4 regions of the Virgibacillus halodenitrificans genome follow, and region 2 is predicted to be linked to each of the others. Evidence: predicted binding sites of a transcription regulator. Region 2 holds the regulator's gene; each other region holds the start of a gene.
What was found. Region 2 encodes Rex, which represses fermentation and respiration genes when NADH is low (regulators of the CRP and FNR family bind a similar motif). Its sites were predicted from a motif close to TTGTGAAATATTTCACAA; they were not measured.
Positions count from the first base shown of each region.

Region 1: nadC (carboxylating nicotinate-nucleotide diphosphorylase) is a predicted target of Rex. The motif match lies at 1,190-1,207, and genes of this name have one in related genera.
Region 3: BME96_RS10070 (cytochrome C oxidase subunit II) is a predicted target of Rex. The motif match lies at 1,137-1,154, and genes of this name have one in related genera.
Region 4: pflB (formate C-acetyltransferase) is a predicted target of Rex. The motif match lies at 1,312-1,329, and genes of this name have one in related genera.

Region 1 covers NZ_CP017962.1:3,757,574-3,759,779, reverse strand. The annotation lists gene BME96_RS18545 (TAXI family TRAP transporter solute-binding subunit) at 1-300, opposite strand, end outside; gene nadC (carboxylating nicotinate-nucleotide diphosphorylase) at 305-1,168, opposite strand; gene BME96_RS18535 (transcription repressor NadR) at 1,386-1,922, shown strand.
Region 2 covers NZ_CP017962.1:470,430-472,635, forward strand. The annotation lists gene BME96_RS02545 (ABC transporter ATP-binding protein) at 1-292, opposite strand, end outside; gene moaC (cyclic pyranopterin monophosphate synthase MoaC) at 425-934, shown strand; gene BME96_RS02555 (redox-sensing transcriptional repressor Rex) at 921-1,568, shown strand; gene BME96_RS02560 (YdiK family protein) at 1,612-1,812, opposite strand; gene BME96_RS02565 (CPBP family intramembrane glutamic endopeptidase) at 1,817-2,206, opposite strand, start outside.
Region 3 covers NZ_CP017962.1:1,914,125-1,916,330, forward strand. The annotation lists gene BME96_RS10060 (b(o/a)3-type cytochrome-c oxidase subunit 1) at 1-397, opposite strand, end outside; gene BME96_RS10065 (cytochrome c oxidase subunit II) at 397-900, opposite strand; gene BME96_RS10070 (cytochrome C oxidase subunit II) at 920-1,063, opposite strand; gene BME96_RS19990 (isoprenylcysteine carboxylmethyltransferase family protein) at 1,589-1,831, shown strand; gene BME96_RS10080 (queuosine precursor transporter) at 1,849-2,206, opposite strand, start outside.
Region 4 covers NZ_CP017962.1:1,307,205-1,309,410, reverse strand. The annotation lists gene pflB (formate C-acetyltransferase) at 1-1,299, opposite strand, end outside; gene arsC (arsenate reductase (thioredoxin)) at 1,584-2,003, opposite strand; gene BME96_RS06870 (arsenic transporter) at 2,022-2,206, opposite strand, start outside.

The DNA of each region.
Region 1 (2,206 bases), 580 kb from region 2:
CGTCATCGTATAGGACAATCCATATGGCACCTTATTCATCCCAACAGTTGGTGGATTTTCCACAATGCCACCTGGTTCTACGGTAATAACGGATCCGTCATGCTTTCTGCGAATGGACTCAGCAATTCCTTCTGTAAAAACAGACCATGCTCCCCCTGTTCTTCCACCAATTATGATGGTTTGAAGAGCTGTATTTTTTCCCTCTGTTTGCTCAGAGCTAGCTGATCCTGACGCCCCGCATGCGGTTAGAAATAGTAGAATTAATAATGACAGCAGTAAACTATTCCTCTTCATTATCATCTGTCTATTGCTCCTTTGCTGATGATTTCTTTGGCCCTGGTTTTACTTGTAAGCTAATGTCCAAAGCAGTTACAGAGTGGGTTAGAAATCCCAAAGAAATATAATCTACCCCTGTGTGTTGATATGTTGCCAAATTATCAAGTGTGATACCACCAGACGCTTCTGTAATAATAGAATCAGGTACATATTTGTTGAATTGAATTACTTCTGCAGGAGAACGATTATCAAACATAATAATGTCAGCACCTGCTTCCACAGCTTCGAGAACTTCTTCCTTCGTTTCGGTTTCCACTTCAATTTTCACCATATGGCCAATTTTTTCCCGCACCTGGTGGACTGCTTTTGTTATGGAGCCGGCAAATGAAATATGATTATCCTTAATCATTACCCCATGCTCCAGGCCGAAGCGATGATTTCTTCCACCACCGCATGTCACCGCATATTTATCGAACATTCGTAAGCCAGGTGTAGTTTTTCGTGTGTCACAAATATGTATGGATGGATCGTTTAATTCGCTGACGCTTCTTGCTGTAATAGTCGCAATTCCGCTCATTCGTTGGATAAGATTTAAGATAACCCGCTCTCCGGCAAGTAACGGAACAATTGGCCCGTGCGCCTCGGCAAGTACATCTCCGCCCCTCACTTGATCCCCGTCTTGAAAAAATACTACTACAGTAATGGAAGGATTTAGAAGCATATAGGCCTCTTCAATAATCTCCAAACCCGCCACCACCCCTGACTCTTTAGCGATAAAAACGCCATGGCCTGGCTGATTTGGAGGAAAAATGGATTCACTTGTTATATCTGTATCCCCTATGTCCTCTATCAGAAATTGCTGTACTAAATTTCGTAGTTTTAATTTGTTCATTTCTAAACCCCTTATTGGATATTGTGATATTTTTCACATTTAAACCCCTGTTTTCCTATTGCTGTTACACCTGATTGAAATGTAAAGTACATTTTTATATTATTAAGTATACAGGTGTCTTGTCATCTATATTTACACAAGTTTTAGCGAAAGGCAAGCGTTTTTTTGCTATAATATATGGCATAAGGAAATTGCGGATTCAGGAAGGTGCTACATAATGAATGAGGAACAGAAAATGTCATCAATAAAAAGGCAAAACCTAATTATGAAGTTGTTACGCGATGCAGAGGAGCCAATTACTGGCAGTGAATTTGCAAAGCAAACGAATGTCAGCAGACAGGTAATTGTGCAGGATGTCTCAATATTAAAAGCAAAAAAAGAACCAATTATGGCCACAAGCCAAGGGTATGTACTGCTGGGCAAGCAGAAGAGTCAAGGTCTTCTGGAACGAATTGTTGTATGTAAACATACACCCAAGCAAACACAGGAAGAATTGAATATTTTTGTTGACCATGGAGTTAAGGTGAAGGATGTCATTGTTGAACACGCGGTTTATGGTGACCTGACCGCATCTGTCATGGTAAGCAATCGGGCAGAAGCAAACCGATTTATTGAAAAGATACAGGAAACGAATGCAGTCTATCTTTCGAGCCTTACGAATGGAATTCATCTTCATACATTGGAGGCAGATACGCAGGAAAAGCTGGATGCCGCCTGTGATGCTTTGAAGAAAGCTGGGATATTGGTGGAATAGTTTCTTATGGGAAGCTTAAAAAGACGGACAGCTTCCAGCAGTTGGAGCTGTCCGTCCAGCTTAAATGATTAAGAATAAGTGCTTGAAAGTAGCTTATACTGATCCACTGATATAAGACAAAACAGTTATACTCAAAACTAAACCAATAATAATTCCTGTGGCAAGTCCAGATTGCTTTCGCCGGGAAAAAGTAATCCCGACTATTGAAGTAATTAGACCGAACATGGGAATGAATGGTGTGATCCAATAAAGAAAAAATGAAAATATGCCTAACAATAATCCGG
Region 2 (2,206 bases):
CAAGGCTGAGAAGGTGTTCAAATACATCTAACATTTCAGCCCATATCGTTTTGCCAGATTCAAGTGTCATATGTTGAGATAGATATCCCATCGTTAGATCCTTTGGTTTTAAAAGCTCCCCACCATCATGAGAGAACTCTCCTGCCATAATTTTTAACAGGGTAGATTTGCCAGCCCCGTTTCTTCCAACAATAGCTATTCTATCATTATCTTTTACTTCCATTTTTATATTCGACAAAATCTCTTCTGCGCCAAATGACTTAGAGATCCCATTTAACTGCATTAATATCATTATTTTCACCTCATCCCTTTTAGTGTATCTCAAAATGAATTGGCGAGGCAATATTATTGTGAATTTAGTCACGACTTCCAGCCTTATTTCTGCTAGAATAGAGAAGAAGTTCAATGTATTGGAGATGAGCTTATGTCTGAATTCACGCATTTTAATGAACAAGGCAGAGCAAGAATGGTGGACATTAGTGAAAAGAAAGAGACAGAACGCACAGCTGTCGCAAGATCAAGTGTGCAAATGTCCGAAGAAGTTTATAAAAAAATCACTCAGAACGAGATAAAAAAAGGTGATGTACTAGCTGTGGCCCAGGTTGCCGGGATTATGGCAGCTAAGAAAACCTCGGATTGGATTCCAATGTGTCATCCATTACAGCTTAAAGGAGTGGATATTTCCTTTAATTGGCAGGTTGGAGAAAATTACTATGAGTTGCAGATTGAAGTGTTTGTTAAAACAAAAGGCAGCACTGGAGTAGAGATGGAGGCACTAACTGCAGCATCTGCCAGTGCACTTACCATATATGATATGTGTAAAGCCGTGGATAAAGGAATGATTATTGGCCAAACATATTTACTGGAGAAAAAGGGCGGTAAATCTGGTGATTATCGTTTGGATGAAAGAAGGAATAACAATGGATCAAAATAAAATACCTCAGGCAACAGCAAAGCGTTTACCATTATATTATCGTTTTTTGAATAATCTTAATCAACAAGGGAAGAAAAGAGTATCTTCCAAGGAATTAAGTGAAGCAGTAAAGGTGGACTCTGCGACGATCAGAAGGGATTTCTCTTATTTCGGAGCTCTAGGAAAAAAAGGATATGGGTACAATGTGGAATATTTACTTGGTTTTTTCCGGAAAACACTTGATCAGGATGAGACGACAGAAGTTGCATTGATTGGTGTAGGGAATTTGGGTACAGCATTTTTGCATTATAATTTTATGAAGAATAATAACATCCAAATTCAAATGGCCTTTGATGCAGACCCGGAAAAAGTAGGTACAGATATAGGTGATGTACCTATTTACCATATTGATGAGTTAGAGGAGAAGTTAAACGGAATCAAAGTGGCGATCTTGACCATACCAGCACATGAAACGGATCGGGTTACCGACAGACTGGTGGAGCAAGGTATTGATGGAATACTTAACTTCACACCTGCACGTATTACCGTACCTAATCATATTCGGGTCCATCATATTGACCTGGCCGTGGAGCTACAGGCACTTGTTTACTTCTTAAAGCATTATCCATTACAAGTCGACCAGGCGGATAAGTAGGTCTTCAGAAATAAAATAAAAAGAAGAAGTAGCGTGTGAGAAGCTACTTCTTCTTTTTATTTTTCATTCGATAATGCAATCTGATTAGTCGAATACCTACCCCAATTTCTAATGTCGCAAATAGAGCAAGCACCATTGTTGTAACATTCCATATCGTATCTCCCGCGCTGATAATGGCAATATAGGTGAAAAATATTCCCATAGCGAAGTAGATAACTGCCATTGTCCTTGGTGAAATTTTCATGAATTTAGCCTCCAAAAATAATTGCTTGCAATTGCTCCAATTGCTGCTCCAGTTCTTTTGGATCTATATTAAACTGGGCAAGCACTACTGTTGTATTCATCGCCATGTGAACAATAATCGGAACAATGATCCGCTTTGTTTTTACATATAGGAAAGCAAATACAAATCCCATGGAAGCATACACAAGAAGATGTTGTGGCTCTCCATGAATGATCCCGAATATAAGGGCTGAAAGTAATGCAGCAATAATAAAATTTGTCCTTAGATACAGCTGACCAAAAATGATCTTTCGGAAAATAATCTCTTCCAATATTGGTGCAATAAGTGCAGGGATGACCATAAATAAGGGAGTTGCCCTTGTTACATCCATGATTAACTTAGTGTTTTCAGAACT
Region 3 (2,206 bases), 1.4 Mb from region 2:
AAAGGACACTTGCTTTCCCCATTAAAATAGTTATTGCAGCCATCACCGTACCTACTATCATTACCCAGAAGCTAAGCCAAGCAACTTTTCTTTGTTTCAATGATATTCCAACCGTTTTACCCATTAATGCAAACTGGAATCCTATAATAAAATAAGTAGTTAGAACAAGTGCAAGTACTACTCCATGAAGAGTTAATATTTGATAATAACCGATCCCCCATGGCAATGTTATTGTATTCGAACGTACGAGAGTTTGTAGTAAACCCATTAGTCCACCAATAAGTAAAGAGATAATAGCAACATATATAAATGACATATATAGCCTTGATTCTTGTTTAGAAATAGTCAATGGTAGTATTTCATTATTTGAAACCTTTTTTATCTTCTCTAGTCCCATTAATCATACACCTCCACAGTCGCAAACATTAAATGATGCCCAACTCCGCAGTACTCATTACAAACAACTGTATATTCGCCAGTACGGTCCATGACAGTTTCTATACTACTTACATAGCCTGGCTCTACCATCATGTTTACATTCGTCCCAGCAATATTGAATCCATGTACAACATCCTTTGTAGTGATTTGGAAAAGAACAGTTGCTCCTTTAGGAATTCGGATATGCTTTAACGGAGCTCCATTTTCATCAGTACCAAAGTCATAGTTGAAAGCTGAAGCTACAATATTAACAATATATTTATTATCATCTACTTTTGTAATCCCTAAATTTTCGGGCCTGAAAGCTTCGTTAGCTTCAACATTTTCCGGATCAATGGTCACCCCATGACTTTGAGGATGCGTACCTTGCCAAAACGCTCCAAAACCTAAAATAATTAAAAAGACAACTAATGAACTAATTCCAAAGATTAACCATTTTTTCTCATACTTGTGTAAATGCATAATTTAACCTCCTTTTTCACTAACGTAGTATAAACAACAAATAGACTGCGACCCAACTAACAATTATAAACACTCCGACTAATAGGACTGAAACAAAGGTTCCCTTTAAAATAGGCTCTTCCTTTTTCGGTGTATTCGAATGCTTACCATGTATTTCATTCATTTCCTTCACCCCTTGAAATAAAGTTTTTCTTCTTGTTTTCATCATACACAATTTGCAAATAGAAATATTAAGAATGCGGTACAGTTCACATTTTGTTCAATTACCTTGATAAAAGGCTATTTAAAGATTTTACTAACAAATAGGTTTAGAAAGTTTGTGTATTTTCTGTGTATTTTTTGTTAATAATTCTTGAAAAGCGGTGCAAACTAATTGGTAGATTGATAAAAAATTATGGGAGTGGGGTTAATGCAGATAGTGGGGATTTTTATGTTTTTTACAATAGTTATTTGGCTTCGAAGCGTGGAATGGAGAGTTTCAAGAAGGAATGAACGCTGGTTAAGAGAAAGAGGAGGAGAGGAAAAGGACAATTTTAGAAATAAAGCATTTTTCTTCTTGTATCATTTCTCCATTTTTTCTATTCTTTTGGAGATCTTGCTCCTCAAAAAGTCTGTATTTCTAATAAGTTTCCTTCCGGTTATTTTATTTTGTTGTTTAGTTTTATTGAAATTATGGTGTTATATGTCTTTGGGAAGGTTTTGGAACACAAAAAATATTCAATTGCCCCATGTAATTGTAATTAAAAAAGGCCCATATAAATTGATTAGACAACCATATTTATTCCTTTTAACTGCAGAGTTGTTCCTCTTGCCATTTTTGTTTGAAGCCTACATGACTGCTTTTTTGTTTTTACTCGTACATTTAGTAATTCTAAAAGTGGATATTCCTGCATTAGTGAAAAGTAAACTGTTGAAAAAAAACCCAATTTAAAAAGGATAGATGAGAGATCATCTATCCTTTTTATTCATATTTTTAGCTATATACATAAAAGGTGTATCCATTAACGCAACAAGAAACTTAATTATATAAGTGGTAATAAAGATTTCTATCCAAATATTTAACGGGAAGCTCCCATAAAAAGCAATTGTGCAAAAGACTGCAGTATCTAATAATTGACTTATTCCGGTGCTTCCATTATTTCTGACCCATAAATATTTATCTGAGGGAAGAAGTTTTCTTACCTTATCATAAATCCAGACATCAAAGTATTGACTTACAATATAGGCTGCCAAGCTACCTAAAGCAATTCGTGGAATAAGCCCAAATATTGTTTCCAGAGAGTTATGTGCAATATCTTGTGTACCT
Region 4 (2,206 bases), 840 kb from region 2:
GTTGGCACGTGCTCCAAAGAATTGCATTTGCTTACCAATGGTCATTGCAGAAACACAGCACGCTATACCGTAATCATCCCCATAAATTTCCCGCATAATATCATCATTCTCGTACTGAATGGAGCTTGTTTTGATAGACATATTTGCACAGTATTTTTTAAATTTCTCTGGCAGGTTTTCAGACCATAGCACAGTTAAGTTTGGTTCAGGTGCTGGTCCCAAATTATCTAAGGTATGAAGCATACGGAAAGCGTTTTTCGTAACAAGTGATCTACCATCATTTGCCATACCACCAATAGATTCCGTAACCCATGTTGGATCACCACTAAATAGTTCATTATAATCAGGTGTACGGGCGAATTTAACGAGACGGAGCTTCATTACAAAATGATCAACTAATTCTTGAGCTTCCTCCTCGGTTAGAAATCCGTTTCTTATATCTCTTTCCATATAAATATCTAAGAATGTGGAAACGCGTCCAAGACTCATTGCAGCTCCGTTTTGTTCTTTTATTGCTGCTAGGTAGCCAAAATACAACCATTGAAATGCTTCATGTGCATTCGTTGCTGGTTCTGAAATGTCATAGCCATAAATTTCAGCAAGCTGCTTTAATTCTTGTAATGCACGAATCTGTTCATTTATTTCTTCACGATCACGGATGACTTCCTCGCTCATTACCCCATTGGCTCCAACCCCAGCCAATGCTTCTTTTTTATTTTCTATGAGACGATCTACACCATACAATGCTAATCTGCGATAGTCGCCAATAATCCGTCCTCGGCCGTATGCATCAGGTAATCCAGTAATAATCCCAGCTCTTCTCGCCATTCTCATTTCTGGAGTGTATGCATCAAATACGCCTGCATTATGTGTCTTTCTGTAATCAGTAAAGATATGCTGTACTTCTTCATCCACTTTATAACCATACGCATTACATGCATCCACAGCCATCCTAATCCCACCAAATGGTTGTAGGGAACGTTTAAATGGACGGTCCGTTTGGAACCCAACAATTTTCTCTTTATTTTTATCAAGATAACCTGGTCCATGTGAAGTGATCGTCGATACAATCGCAGTATCCATATCAAGTACTCCACCATTTTCCCTCTCTTGTTTGGTTAATTCCATTACTTGATCCCACAAAGCTTTCGTCGAATCAGTTGCCTTAGACAAAAATGATTCGTCACCAACATACGGTGTAACGTTTTGAATGATAAAATCGCGAACATCTATTTCTTTTTGCCATTTCCCTTTGGTAAAATGATCCCAAGCTTTATTAGCCATTTTACTAACCTCCATATCGAAAAAAGTTTGTGAAGTAATGAACAATACTTCTTATATATATAATAACATATAAAAATTGGAAAATATTCAGTAGGTGTTACGGATTTATGACGATCAGAGACACTCACCTTAAAACCTGTCTTTTACTATAGGAAAAAATCTTAGTTAATAATCCCCAACCAGTATAATTATCCTTTCATCTTTTGTTACAATAAGCTTTGTAGATTTATTAAAAAAACTAAAAAAAATCAGATCTTCCAGCCATATTTGGTAACTGGACTTGAAGATCTGACTCTCTATTATTCCCCGGTTTCCTCAAACTGCTTTATTCTTTCCCCAATTTCATCTCTTACACGTTGAAATACCTCCCAACGCGCTTCTTCCGTCCCTTCTGCTTTAGCAGGGTCATCAAATCCCCAATGCTCACGCCTTACATGTGGTGGTGTCATTGGACATTTATCTGCTGCATCTCCGCAAAGTGTTACAGCCAAAGTTGCATTATTTAAGGTCTCACTATCTATGGTCTCAGATTTCTGGTCTGAAATATCAACACCAACCTCCTTCATTGCCTTTACTGCATTTGGGTTTAAGCCGTGCGCTTCGATTCCTGCACTTTTTACTGTCCATTTATCACCCAGAACTTTTTTTGCCCATCCTTCAGCCATTTGACTTCTGCAGGAATTACCCGTACATAAAAAATAAATTGTTTTTTCCTTCATTGTTGATCCTCCTTTTTATTATAAAATTACTAGCGTGAGATAAAGCCCGATTAATGTAATAAGTAGAATGGGAATTGTTAATGTGACTCCAATCTTAAAATAAGTCCCCCAGGAAATTTTAACTCCCTTTTGAGCTAACACATGCAACCATAAAAGAGTAGCAAGGGAACCAATTGGCGTAATTTTAGGCCCTAAATCCGAAC